Regions from separate parts of the Streptococcus sp. Marseille-Q5619 genome, predicted to be linked through region 1. Evidence: predicted binding sites of a transcription regulator. Region 1 holds the regulator's gene; each other region holds the start of a gene.

Evidence for each region. The regulator Rex, encoded in region 1, represses fermentation and respiration genes when NADH is low (regulators of the CRP and FNR family bind a similar motif). The targets are predictions, from matches to a motif close to TTGTGAANTANTTCACAA.
Region 2: a site for Rex is predicted at 1,761-1,778, ahead of OC530_RS09655 (zinc-dependent alcohol dehydrogenase family protein). Genes of this name have one in related genera too.
Region 3: a site for Rex is predicted at 1,225-1,242, ahead of adhP (alcohol dehydrogenase AdhP). Genes of this name have one in related genera too.
Region 4: a site for Rex is predicted at 1,771-1,788, ahead of adhE (bifunctional acetaldehyde-CoA/alcohol dehydrogenase). Genes of this name have one in related genera too.

The regions. Positions count from the first base shown of each region.
Region 1 covers NZ_CAMPPO010000001.1:163,976-167,429, forward strand. Annotated here, with positions in the region: gene OC530_RS00730 (cysteine desulfurase family protein) at 1-1,025, shown strand, start outside; gene OC530_RS00735 (DUF1831 domain-containing protein) at 1,030-1,377, shown strand; gene OC530_RS00740 (DUF4649 family protein) at 1,385-1,600, shown strand; gene OC530_RS00745 (redox-sensing transcriptional repressor Rex) at 1,683-2,324, shown strand; gene OC530_RS00750 (gamma-glutamyl-gamma-aminobutyrate hydrolase family protein) at 2,342-3,031, shown strand; gene radC (DNA repair protein RadC) at 3,028-3,454, opposite strand, start outside.
Region 2 covers NZ_CAMPPO010000007.1:180,935-184,388, forward strand. Annotated here, with positions in the region: gene OC530_RS09645 (acyltransferase family protein) at 1-390, shown strand, start outside; gene nagA (N-acetylglucosamine-6-phosphate deacetylase) at 542-1,693, shown strand; gene OC530_RS09655 (zinc-dependent alcohol dehydrogenase family protein) at 1,856-2,914, shown strand; gene OC530_RS09660 (DUF1033 family protein) at 3,065-3,430, shown strand.
Region 3 covers NZ_CAMPPO010000002.1:573,586-577,039, reverse strand. Annotated here, with positions in the region: gene adhP (alcohol dehydrogenase AdhP) at 111-1,130, opposite strand; gene OC530_RS03830 (Cof-type HAD-IIB family hydrolase) at 1,353-2,165, opposite strand; gene OC530_RS03825 (NCS2 family permease) at 2,355-3,454, shown strand, end outside.
Region 4 covers NZ_CAMPPO010000007.1:203,856-207,309, forward strand. Annotated here, with positions in the region: gene tkt (transketolase) at 1-220, shown strand, start outside; gene yajC (preprotein translocase subunit YajC) at 337-636, shown strand; gene OC530_RS09790 (low molecular weight protein-tyrosine-phosphatase) at 683-1,126, shown strand; gene OC530_RS09795 (MORN repeat-containing protein) at 1,113-1,523, shown strand; gene adhE (bifunctional acetaldehyde-CoA/alcohol dehydrogenase) at 1,822-3,454, shown strand, end outside.

The sequences.
Region 1 (3,454 bases):
CTTCTAGTATTCATGGTCATGGTCGTCAAGCTGGTAAACTCTTACGAGAAGCCCGTCAGGAACTAGCTCAGTTACTGGGGACAAAACCTCAACATATCTTTTTCACTTCTGGTGGGACAGAAGGCAACAATACTGCTATCATTGGTTACTGCCTTCGTCACCAAGAACAAGGAAAACATATTATCACAACTGCTATTGAGCACCATGCTGTCCTTGAAACAATTGATTACTTGGTTCAACACTTTGGGTTTGAAGCAACCATTATCCAGCCAGAAAATCAAGAAATCACCGCCCAGCAAATTCAAGAGGCCTTACGTGACGATACGATTTTGGTTTCTACCATGTTTGCCAATAATGAGACTGGAAACCTACTGCCCATTGCTGAAATTGGCCAAATACTCAAGCAACACCCAGCCGCCTATCATGTCGATGCAGTTCAGGCTATTGGTAAAATCCCTATACACCCAGAAGAATTGGGCATTGATTTTCTCACTGCTTCTGCCCACAAGTTCCATGGTCCTAAGGGAATCGGTTTTCTCTACGCATCTAGCATGGATTTTGATTCCTATCTTCATGGCGGAGACCAAGAACAGAAAAAACGAGCCGGAACTGAAAATCTAGCTGCCATCGTGGGTATGGTTGCAGCCCTAAAAGAAGACCTAGAAAAACAGGAAGAACATTTCCAACATGTACAAAATCTAGAAACTGCCTTTCTTGCAGAGCTAGAAGGAATTCAGTATTACGTGAATAGAGGACAACATCATCTCCCTTATGTTCTCAATATTGGATTTCCTGGTCAGAAAAACGACCTCTTACTCCTTCGGCTAGATTTGGCTGGAATTTCAATCTCTACTGGCTCAGCCTGTACGGCAGGCATTGTCCAATCCAGCCATGTTCTTGAAGCCATGTACGGGGCAAATTCAGAACGCTTGAAGGAATCCGTTCGTATCAGTCTCTCGCCAGAAAATACTGTTGAAGACCTACATACCCTCGCAAAGACCTTAAAAGAAATTATCGGAGGTTAGCCATATGGCATTTGAAAAAACCATTCAGTTAAAAAATTGTCGTTACGACTACACTCTTAGCCCTTCTGTTAAAAAATTCACCCTTAAGGACAACACCTTTTTTGAGACTAAGGTTGGTAACTATGAATTGACTCGCCTACTTGAAAAAGTGCCAAACAGCGGTGAAGGCTTCCAACTCAAAATCATCATTAACAAGGAACTTACAGGTGCTAAAATCAATATCACTGACAAGTTTGGGCTACGTCTAGTTGATATTTTCAAATCAGAAGACCACCACATTCATCAGGAAAAATTCTATTTCCTCATGGATAGCTTGGTAGAACGTGGTGTCTTTACAAAATCGGAAAGATAGAGCCAAAATGTTTGAACTGACCTATAAGGACAGCTATCGGGTAGAGCGTACACTCAAGTATGAGGATTATGAAGCTCTCATGCTGGCTTTGTCAGGATGTGTGACCCTACCAGATACACTTTATGTGACTTCTTTGACTTTTGAGGGGCAGGAAGTTTACCAAGGATTGGTTGGAGACCTCTACCGTTTTCTATCACATGCAGAATTTTTACATCAAAACTAAGATTTTTCTTAGTTTTTTCTTGTTTTTGTTGATTTTTTCACAATGTTTCTATAAAATAGAAGAATAGAAAGGTTGTGATTTTGTGAAAGATAAACAGTCTGCTATTCCAAAAGCTACAGCGAAAAGACTCTCTCTCTACTATCGAATTTTTAAGAGATTTCATGCAGAAAAGATTGAACGTGCCAACTCTAAACAAATTGCAGAGGCTATCGGTATTGATTCAGCGACAGTTCGTCGTGATTTTTCCTATTTTGGTGAACTAGGTCGTCGTGGTTTTGGCTATGATGTCAAAAAACTGATGACGTTTTTTGCCGATTTGCTCAATGATAACTCCATTACCAATGTCATGCTAGTAGGTATTGGAAATATGGGTCATGCCCTTCTCCACTACCGCTTCCACGAGCGTAACAAGATGAAGATTATCATGGCCTTTGACCTAGATGACCATCCTGAAGTCGGTACCCAAACTCCTGACGGGATTCCCATTTACGGAATTTCTCAAATCAAGGATAAAATCAAGGATGCTGATGTCAAGACTGCTATCCTGACCGTTCCCAGCGTCAAGTCACAAGAGGTCGCTAATCTCTTGGTTGATGCTGGCGTAAAAGGAATTCTTAGTTTTTCACCAGTTCATCTGCATTTACCAAAAGATGTGGTCGTTCAGTATGTCGATTTGACAAGTGAACTCCAAACCCTCCTCTATTTCATGCGAAAAGAGGATTAGAAAGCGAAAATCATTTTATGAAAAAACCAGTTATAGGGATTACAGGAAACGAAAAAACTCATCCTGATGATGACATCATGATGAGCTACGCAGCAAAAGGCTTTGTTGAAGGCGTTAAAGACGCTGGAGGGATTCCCATCATCCTACCGATTGGTGATCAAGAAATGGCCTGCCACTATATCAGTATGATTGACAAGCTCATCTTGACAGGTGGGCAAAATGTTGATCCAAAATTCTATGGTGAACCAAAAACCATTGATAGCGATGACTACCACCTTCAAAGAGATATCTTCGAACTAGCCCTCATCAAGGAAGCTATCAAACAGCAAAAGCCGATTTTCTCTGTCTGTCGTGGGACTCAGCTTTTTAACGTTGCCATGGGCGGAACTCTGTACCAAGATATCGAAGACCATTGGCAGGATTGTTCTGCCGAGTACACAACTCAACGCTTGGTGACAGAGCCTGATACAGTTCTTCGAGAAATCTATGGAGAAATTTCCCATATCAACTCCTTCCACCACCAGAGCATCAAGGATTTAGCACCAAATTTAAAGATTGCAGCTCATGATCCTAAAGATGGTATCATTGAGGCTGTCATGAGTACGGATGATGTCCCCTTTCTCGGTGTCCAATGGCACCCAGAATTTCTATTTGAAAATCGTCCCAAAGATAAAAACCTCTTTGACTATGTTGTTAATGAACTTTAGATTAAATCCGTCTTTTCACGATAACTAAAGTAATTAGAATGTGAGACAATCAAATGGTCCAAGAGGACAATCCCCATCAGGTCGCAGGCTTCTTTGACAAGTTTAGTGACATGATCATCATTACGGCTAGGCGATACCGCTCCTGAAGGATGATTGTGAACCAAGATGAGAGAGGTCGCCATATGCTTGATGGCATAGTGAAGAATCTCTCGCGGTTCAGCGATACTACGAGTTGCAGAACCGATAAAAATGGTCTGTTGATGGATGATTTGATTTTGAGTATTGAGATAGAGCGCCACCAGGTGCTCTTGTTTTTTATGTCCCAATTCCTGCTGCATCTTCTTGGCCAACTTTTGACTGCTGAGAATACTTTCCATTTCAAGGGTCTCATGTTTATGAATACGATGCCCCAATTCAATCATA
Region 2 (3,454 bases), on a different contig from region 1:
AATAAATTTTTACCTAAGATGGTGGTCATTGCAACAGGGGTAAATAATCCTGAAAATTACAAGGAAGATTGGGATAGTATCGTAAAAAATCTTCCTAAGGGCCACCATATGGTTTTGGTGACTCCTTATGAAGGAGATAAGACAAAAGAGACCTATGCAATCGTTGAGAAGGCGGCTGCCTATATGAGAGAATTGGCAGAGAAGACTCCTTATATCACCATTGCTGATTGGAATCAAGTTGCTAAGGAACATCCAGAGATCTGGACAGGAACAGACCAAGTCCATTTCGGAAGTGACACTAGCAAAATTGAAGCCGGAGCTAAATTGTATGCAGATACCATTGCTGCAGCCTTGCAAACAGCTCAAGACAAACCAGTCAAATCAAAATAACGTATATTTAAAAGAGAAGAGTTGGAGAAATCCAGCTCTTTTAAAATATCTCTAGAAAATAGGTCTATACCATTTACAAATGAATCAGAAAGGTTTATAATGTAATTGACATAATAAATATCAAAAGTAATCTTTTAAGGAGGTCATTATTATGCCTAATTACGTTAAAGCGGATCAGTTTTTCTATCCATTTGGCATTCGTCGCGGTGGGTACCTAGAACTTGTTGATGGCAAATTTGGGAAACATGTGGATCAAATTCCTGAAGGAGCAGAGGTTCTTGACTATACTGGTTATAGCATTGCACCAGGTCTTGTGGATACTCATATTCATGGATATGCAGGTGTAGATGTGATGGACAACAACATTGAAGGTACATTGCATACTATGAGTGAAGGACTTCTTAGTACCGGTGTTACCAGTTTCTTGCCCACAACTTTAACAGCCACTTATGAGCAATTGCTTGCAGTCACTGAAAATCTTGGAAACCATTATAAAGAAGCAACAGGTGCTAAGATTCGTGGGATTTATTATGAAGGTCCATATTTCACAGAAACTTTTAAGGGGGCACAAAATCCGACTTATATGAGAGATCCGGGTGTTGAGGAGTTTCATTCTTGGCAAGATGCTGCAAAAGGGATGCTAAATAAAATCGCTATTGCACCAGAACGTGATGGGGTGGAAGATTTTGTACGTACTATTACAGGTGAAGGTGTGACAGTTGCACTTGGACACTCAGATGCGACATTTGAACAAGCTAAGAAGGCAGTTGATGCTGGAGCTAGTGTATGGGTACATGCCTATAATGGGATGCGTGGTTTAACACACCGCGAACTAGGTATGGTAGGAGCTATGTATGAGCTCCCACATACTTACGCAGAATTGATTTGTGATGGTTATCACGTAGATCCAAAAGCTTGTGAGATTTTACTTAAGCAAAAGGGGACAGAAAACATCGCTCTTATTACGGACTGTATGACAGCTGGTGGGCTTGAAGACGGTGACTATATGTTGGGAGAATTCCCTGTTATAGTAGCAAATGGAACTGCACGTCTCAAATCTACTGGTAATTTGGCAGGTTCTATCCTCAAACTTAAAGATGGTATGAGAAATGTAGTCGAGTGGGGTATTGCTAATCCGCATGAAGCGGTCATGATGGCTAGCCTTAACCCAGCAAAATCCGTTCACATCGATGACGTCTGTGGCCAAATCCGTGAAGGCTACGACGCTGACTTTATCGTACTAGATAAAGATTTGGAATTGGTAGCAACCTACCTAGATGGTGTGAAACGTTATCAAGCATAAGAGAGAAAGCAGAAGTTAGAGATTAGCTTCTGCTTTTTTATCTATATTGCTTTACCGGTAAATAAAAAAGTTAAAAAAATCACAAAAAAACTTGAAGAAACAAATGAAAAGGCTTATAATTATATTATAAATAGTACAAATAAAAAAACGGAGGAATGCTTTATGAAAGCCTATACTTATGTTAAACCAGGACTTGCTTCTTTTGTTGACGTAGACAAACCAGTTATTCGCAAGCCAACTGACGCTATTGTGCGTATCGTAAAAACCACTATTTGTGGAACAGACCTCCATATTATCAAAGGGGATGTTCCCGCTTGCCAAAGTGGTACCATTCTTGGTCACGAAGGGATTGGGATTGTGGAAGAAGTTGGGGAAGGAGTTTCTAACTTCAAAAAAGGCGATAAGGTCTTGATTTCTTGTGTCTGTGCCTGTGGTAAATGCTACTACTGTAAAAAAGGAATTTATGCCCACTGTGAAGACGAAGGGGGCTGGATTTTTGGTCACTTGATTGATGGTATGCAGGCTGAGTATCTACGTGTCCCTCATGCAGATAACACTCTTTACCACACTCCAGAAGACTTGTCAGATGAAGCCTTGGTTATGCTATCAGACATTCTACCTACTGGATATGAAATTGGTGTCTTAAAAGGGAAAGTAGAACCTGGTTGCAGCGTAGCCATTATTGGTTCAGGACCTGTTGGATTGGCTGCTCTTTTGACAGCCCAATTCTATTCACCAGCTAAATTGATTATGGTGGACTTAGACGATAACCGCTTGGAAACTGCTGTATCATTTGGTGCGACTCATAAAGTTAATTCTTCAGACCCTGAAAAAGCCATTAAAGAAATTTATGATTTGACAGATGGTCGTGGTGTAGATGTTGCTATCGAAGCTGTTGGTATTCCTGCAACATTTGATTTCTGTCAAAAGATTATCGGTGTAGACGGAACAGTTGCCAACTGTGGTGTGCATGGTAAACCAGTTGAATTTGATTTGGACAAGCTTTGGATTCGCAACATCAATGTAACAACTGGTTTGGTATCTACAAATACAACTCCACAATTGTTGAAAGCTCTTGAAAGTCATAAGATTGAACCAGAAAAATTGGTAACTCACTATTTCAAACTAAGTGAAATTGAAAAAGCCTATGAAGTTTTCAGTAAGGCAGCAGACCACCATGCAATTAAGGTCATTATCGAAAACGATATTTCAGAAGCTTAAGTAGTAAAAACATTTTGGAACATAAGCACATAGAAATTCAGTCATCCATCAGATGGCTGGATTTTTTATCAAGAAATTAAGAAATGAGCATATTTCTTTCCTTGTTTAGCGGAATTGGTTATAATATACGGTACAAAGGAATGAATGAATATGTATCGTGTTATAGAAATGTACGGAGATTTTGAACCGTGGTGGTTCTTAGAAGGTTGGGAAGAAGATATTGTAGCTAGTAAGAAATTTGACCAGTATTATGATGCTCTCAAATACTACAAAACTTGCTGGTTTAAATTAGAACAAGAATCCCCTCTTTATAAAAGCAGAAGTGACTTGATGACCATTTTTTGGGATCCGGAAGACCAACGCTGGTGTGATGAATGTGATGAGTATTTACAACAATACCATTCTTTGGCTCTTTTGCAGGATGAGCAGGTTATCCCAGATGAAAAACTACGCCCAGGCTATGAAAAACAAACAGGTAAGGAAAGGCACCGTTCTTGCCGTATGAAATTAAAATAGAGAAAAAGTAACTTTTTTGGAGTT
Region 3 (3,454 bases), on a different contig from region 1:
AAAATATTGATATATTGAGTTTTAGAGAAGTTTTTTTGAATCCTTATTTAAAAATTTAATATAAAAAAGTTGGAAGCGCATTCCAACTTTTAAAATAGGTTTTTATTAGATTAATGGGTGAAGTCGAGTACCATACGTCCTTGGATTTGACCTTTTTCCATTTCGTCGAAAATGGCTACGGCATCTTCTATTGGACGTTTTTGAACAACTGGAACTACTAAACCTTCTGCACCGAATTGGAAGGCTTCTTCCAAGTCTTTACGAGTTCCTACAAGAGAACCGATGACTTGGATTCCATCTAGAACGGTTTTTACGATACTTAGTTCCATCATTTCAGAAGGAAGGCCGACAGCGACAACGCGACCACCAGCACGAACTGAGTCAACAGCCTGGTTGAAGGCAACTTTAGATACAGCAGTTACGACAGCTGAATGAGCTCCACCATCAGTTTTTTCCTTGATGAGTCCAGGTACATCTTCAACTTCTAGGCCGTTAATAACAATGTCAGCACCTACTTCTTTTGCAAGGGCAAGTTTGTCATTGTTGATATCAACTGCGATAACATGAGCATTGAATACTTTTTTAGCGTATTGAACAGCTAGGTTACCAAGCCCACCAGCACCATAAAGGACAACCCATTGGCCTGGTTCAACTTTGGCCTCTTTAATAGCTTTATAGGTTGTTACGCCAGCACATGTGATAGAAGAAGCTTGGGCTGGATCAAGTCCGTCAGGAACTTTGACGGCATAGTCAGCAGTTACGATACATTGTTCAGCCATACCACCATCTACTGAGTAGCCAGCATTTTTCACTGTACGGCAAAGGGTTTCGCGACCAGTTGTACAGTATTCGCAAGTGCCACATCCTTCAAAGAACCAAGCAACGCTGACGCGGTCACCGACTTTAAGGCTTTTCACATCTGGAGCAATTTCTTTAACGATACCAACACCTTCGTGGCCAAGGACACGTCCTGGTACCTGACCGAAGTCACCATGAGCAACGTGGAGGTCAGTGTGGCAGACACCGCAGTATTCAATTTCTACAAGTGCTTCTCCAGTTTCAAGTGGACGGAGTACTTTTTCTTCAACAGCAACACCAGTGCTTTCTGGATTTACAACAACAGCTTTCATAGCTATCCTCCTTTATATTGACCGAGAACAGGGACAACGGGACTGGATTGATTTTTTCAACAGAGTCGAGTGTGACGAGCTCTCTTGTATTTATATGTGAAGTATATCACAAAAGAAAGCCTTTTCCAAGGTTTTGGAGGCAAAAAGTAGAACAATCGATTAACTGGTTGATGAGACTGTGAAAAGAGCACAAAGACCAGCTCGCAAGCTGGTCAGAATGGACTATAAGAATAAGTCTTGTAGGGTTTTGGCAACACCGTCTTGGTCATTGGTCAGAGAAATTTGCTCATCTGCATAAGGGAGTAGCTCTGGATTGGCATTTTTCATGGCATAGCCCTTCCCAGCAAAAGCTAGCATTTCGGTATCATTGTGTTCATCTCCAAAGGCAATCAAATCCTTTTTATCGCGGTTCATTACCTTGAGCAAGTAGTCCAAGGCAAAGGCTTTGTTGACACCTTTTGGGGTACACTCAAGGATATTGAGCGGACCTCCCCAGGTATTGATAGACAGTTGATGCTGGTAGAAGGCGTTCATTTCTTTTGCCAAGGCATATTTGTCGCTGGCTCTGGTCTGCAGCAGAATACAGTTAGGATCCTTGGTCACCAATTCAGGCTGGAATTGATTTTCAGGCTGGAAAGCTTCTACACCAAATAGTTTGGGATTGGCAATTTCTTCATTGGGATTTGTAATGTAGAATTTTTTACGATATTCTCCAGCGATAAAATCGGCTTGAATGTCCTCTGAACGTCGAACCATATCTAAAAGATATTTTTTGTCTACCGTCAAACACTTTTCAAAATCCCAAACTTGGTCTGGTAAATGAGTAAGGGATCCGTTGAAGTTAATCATAGGAGTGTCTAAGCCCAGTTCACGGTAAAAATCTTTTGACATACGGTAAGGGCGACCTGTCGTAATAATAACCTGATGGCCTTTTTCAGCAACTTTTTTGATGGTTTTTTTGGTAAAGTCAGAAATTTGACTGTCTGAGTTGAGTAGGGTTCCATCCAGATCTAGTGCAATAATTTTTTTCGTCATATGAACCTTTCTAGTGTCTTTCCAGATAAGATGTCTTCTATTATAACAAAAAGCAGACAGAAAAGCAGATTCCAAACAAAAAATGAAATTCCATCAAATTCTTAAATAAATTAAACAAAGATATTGAAAAAGTGAATGATAAATGATATAATTCTATTATTGTTCGTAAAAATTAAAAGGAGATTGATAATGGACAAATTATTTAAACTAAAAGAGAACGGTACAGACGTTCGTACAGAGGTTCTCGCTGGTTTAACGACTTTCTTCGCAATGAGTTATATTCTCTTTGTAAACCCACAAATTCTTTCGCAAACAGGAATGCCTGCTCAGGGTGTATTCCTCGCAACGATTATCGGTGCAGTTGCTGGTACCCTGATGATGGCCTTCTACGCCAACTTACCATATGCTCAAGCGCCAGGTATGGGACTCAATGCCTTCTTTACCTTTACAGTTGTATTCGGGCTTGGTTATTCATGGCAAGAAGCCCTAGCTATGGTCTTCATCTGTGGAATTATCTCATTGATTATTACCTTGACAAATGTTCGTAAAATGATCATTGAATCGATTCCCAATGCTCTTCGCTCAGCTATTTCAGCTGGTATCGGTGTCTTCCTTGCCTATGTAGGGATTAAGAATGCTGGACTTTTGAAATTCACGATTGATCCAGGAAACTATATTGTTGTAGGAGAAGGGGCTGACAAAGCCCAAGCAACGATTGCAGCAAACTCTTCAGCGGTTCCAGGATTGGTCAGCTTTAATAATCCAGCTGTTTTGGTGGCTCTTGCAGGACTTGCCATTACTATCTTCTTTGTTATCAAAGGAATTAAAGGGGGAATTATTCTCTCTATCTTGACAACAACTGTTCTTGCTATTGCAGTTGGTTTGGTAGATTTGTCTAGCATCGATTTTGCTAATAACCATGTTGGTGCAGCCTTTGAAGACTTGAAGACAGTCTTTGGTGCAGCTCTTGGTTCAGAAGGTTTGGGAGCTTTGGTTTCAGATACAGCTCGCTTGCCTGAAACTCTGATGGCCATTCTTGCCTTCTCATTGACAGATATTTTTGATACAATTGGTACCTTGATTGGTACAGGTGAAAAAGTTGGTATCGTAGCGACAAATGGTGAAAATCACCAATCAGCTAAGTTGGACAAGGCTCTTTACTCTGACTTGATTGGTACTTCAATTGGTGCCATCGCTGGTACTTCGAACGTAACGACTTATGTTGAGTCTGCTGCTGGTATCGGTGCAGGTGGACGTACTGGTTTGACAGCTTTGGTTGTAGCTATCTG
Region 4 (3,454 bases), on a different contig from region 1:
ACAAGATGTAGCTTACAAGGAAGAAATTCTTCCAAATGCAGTTCGCCGTCGTGTTGCAGTCGAAATGGGTGCAAGTCAAAACTGGTACAAATACGTTGGTCTCGATGGTGCCGTTCTCGGTATTGATACCTTCGGAGCCTCTGCCCCAGCACCAAAAGTATTGGCAGAATATGGCTTTACTGTAGAAAATCTTGTAAAAGTGGTTCAAAACTTGAAATAATCCTAAAAATCAGGGCGTAAGCTCTGGTTTTTCTTACCAGAAAAGTAAGGTACAATCTTGTAAAAGTAGCCGAAATTTGATATAGTAGTCCTATGTAAAAGACAAAGGAGAATATAATGGAATCACAATATACATTTTTAATCATTCTTGTGGCTATGGTGGGCTTGATGTTCTTTACGCAACGCTCTCAAAAGAAACAAGCGCAAAAACGTATGGAAAGCTTGAATAAACTACAAAAAGGCTATGAAGTGATTACAATCGGTGGACTTTATGGAACAGTCGATGAAGTAGATACGGAGAAGAAAACAATTGTTCTTGATGTAGATGGAGTTTACTTGACGTTTGAACTAGCTGCTATCAAGACCGTATTACCACTTAAAGAAACAGCTTCACTCGAAGGTGCAATTGAAAAATAAGACGGGATTACGAACTCCCGTTTTTCTATAAAAGAAAGGAAATGGGATGAAAAAATTAGTCTTTGTCTGTCTAGGAAATATTTGCCGCAGCCCTATGGCCGAGTTTGTGATGAAATCAATGACAGATAATTATGAAATCCAAAGTCGAGCGACTTCTTCTTGGGAACATGGCAATCCGATTCATAAGGGAACTCAAGGGATTTTTCAAGAGTATGAGATTCCTTATAACAAAGCCAAAACATCGCTTCAGATTAGTAAGGAAGATTTTGAAGCCTTTGATTATATTATCGGCATGGATGCTTCAAATGTTTCTGACTTACGTCAGATGTGTCCAGTAGACTGTCAAGATAAGATTTACTCATTTGCATCTGAAAGTGTTCCAGATCCTTGGTATACAGGAGATTTTGAGGAAACCTATCAGCGTGTTCAGGAGGGTTGTCAAGCTTGGTTAAAACGTTTAGAAAAGGAGAGTGAAGGTGGAAAATCTTAAGAATTTTTACGAAAAGTATCGTGTCTATCTGACTCGTCCACGTTTAGAGCTTTTGGCAGTAGTTACCATTGTTTTCTGTGCTGTACTCGTCTTTTTTCTAAATATTCCCGGAAAAGGTGTTCTAAAGCTTGATAATGGAACGATTGTTTACGATGGCAGTCTTGTCCGTGGTAAAATGAATGGGCAAGGTACCATTACCTTCCAAAATGGAGACCAATATACAGGTGGTTTCAACAATGGAGCCTTCAACGGAAAAGGCACCTTTCAATCCAAAGAAGGCTGGACCTACGAAGGTGATTTTGTAAATGGTCAGGCTGAAGGAAAAGGAAAACTAACAACAGAACAAGAAGTCGTTTATGAAGGGACTTTTAAACAAGGCGTTTTTCAACAAAAATAAAGCCTCCTTATCAAAGGAGGTATTGTTAGAATGTTCAGGTAAGCGCTTACCTGCAAATCCCTTTCTTTCCAAGTCCCCCTTCCAAGTAAGTTTGTGAAATAAAAAATATTTGAAATAAATTTCACAAACTCTAAAGAAAAAACTTGATAAGCAAAGAAAATGAGAAAGATTTCACAAGGTGCTAAAAATTCTTTGTGAAATGTTTGTGAAACTGTTTACAAAATTGAAATAATGCGTTATAATAAACTTGTGAAAAAATTAACAAGGGATTGAATCCTTGAAAGCTATGGAGGAAAATATGGCTGATAAAAAAACTGTGACACCAGAGGAAAAGAAACTCGCTGCTGAAAAGCATGTCGATGGATTGGTGCAAAAAGCTCTAGTTGCTCTTGAAGAAATGCGTAAGTTGGATCAAGAGCAGGTTGACTACATCGTAGCTAAAGCGTCAGTGGCAGCTTTGGATGCCCACGGAGAATTGGCTTTACATGCCTATGAAGAAACAGGACGTGGTGTATTTGAAGATAAAGCAACTAAGAACTTGTTTGCTTGTGAACACGTAGTAAACAACATGCGCCACACTAAGACAGTTGGCGTTATCGAAGAAGACGATGTAACAGGTTTGACTCTTATTGCTGAACCAGTTGGTGTTGTCTGTGGTATCACTCCTACAACAAACCCAACATCAACAGCAATCTTTAAGGCGTTGATTTCATTGAAGACTCGTAATCCAATCGTTTTTGCCTTCCACCCATCAGCTCAAGAGTCATCAGCTCATGCAGCTCGTATCGTTCGCGATGCAGCTATAGCAGCTGGTGCTCCTGAAAACTGTGTACAATGGATTACTCAACCATCTATGGAAGCAACAAGTGCCCTTATGAACCACGAAGGTGTTGCGACAATCCTTGCAACTGGTGGTAATGCCATGGTTAAAGCCGCATACTCATGTGGTAAACCAGCTCTTGGGGTAGGTGCCGGTAACGTTCCAGCTTATGTTGAAAAATCAGCTAACATCCGCCAAGCTGCACACGATATCGTCATGTCTAAATCATTTGATAACGGTATGGTCTGTGCCTCAGAGCAAGCGGTTATCATTGATAAAGAAATTTACGATGAATTTGTAGCAGAGTTCAAATCTTACCACACTTACTTTGTAAACAAAAAAGAAAAAGCACTTCTTGAAGAGTTCTGCTTCGGCGTGAAAGCAAACAGCAAAAACTGTGCGGGTGCAAAATTGAACGCTGACATCGTTGGTAAACCAGCAACTTGGATTGCAGAACAAGCAGGATTTACAGTTCCAGAAGGAACAAACATTCTTGCTGCAGAATGTAAAGAAGTTGGTGAAAATGAGCCATTGACTCGTGAAAAATTGTCACCAGTTATCGCAGTTTTGAAATCTGAAAGCCGTGAAGATGGTATTACTAAGGCTCGTCAAATGGTCGAATTTAACGGTCTGGGACACTCAGCAGCTATCCACACAGCTGACGAAGAATTGACTAAAGAATTTGGTAAAGCTGTTAAAGCTATTCGTGTTATCTGTAACTCACCTTCTACTTTCGGTGGTATCGGGGACGTTTACAATGCCTTCTTGCCATCATTGACACTTGGATGTGGTTCTTACGGACGCAACTCAGTTGGGGATAACGTTAGTGCCATTAACCTCTTGAACATCAAAAAAGTCGGAAGACGGAGAAATAACATGCAATGGATGAAACTTCCTTCAAAAACATACTTTGAACGTGATTCAATTCAATACCTTCAAAAATGTCGTGACGTTGAACGTGTCATGATCGTTACTGACCATGCCATGGTAGAGCTTGGTTTCCTTGATCGTATCATCGAACAACTTGATCTTCGTCGCAATAAGGTTGTTTACCAAATCTTTGCTGATGTGGAACCAGATCCAGATATCACAACTGTAAATCGTGGTACTG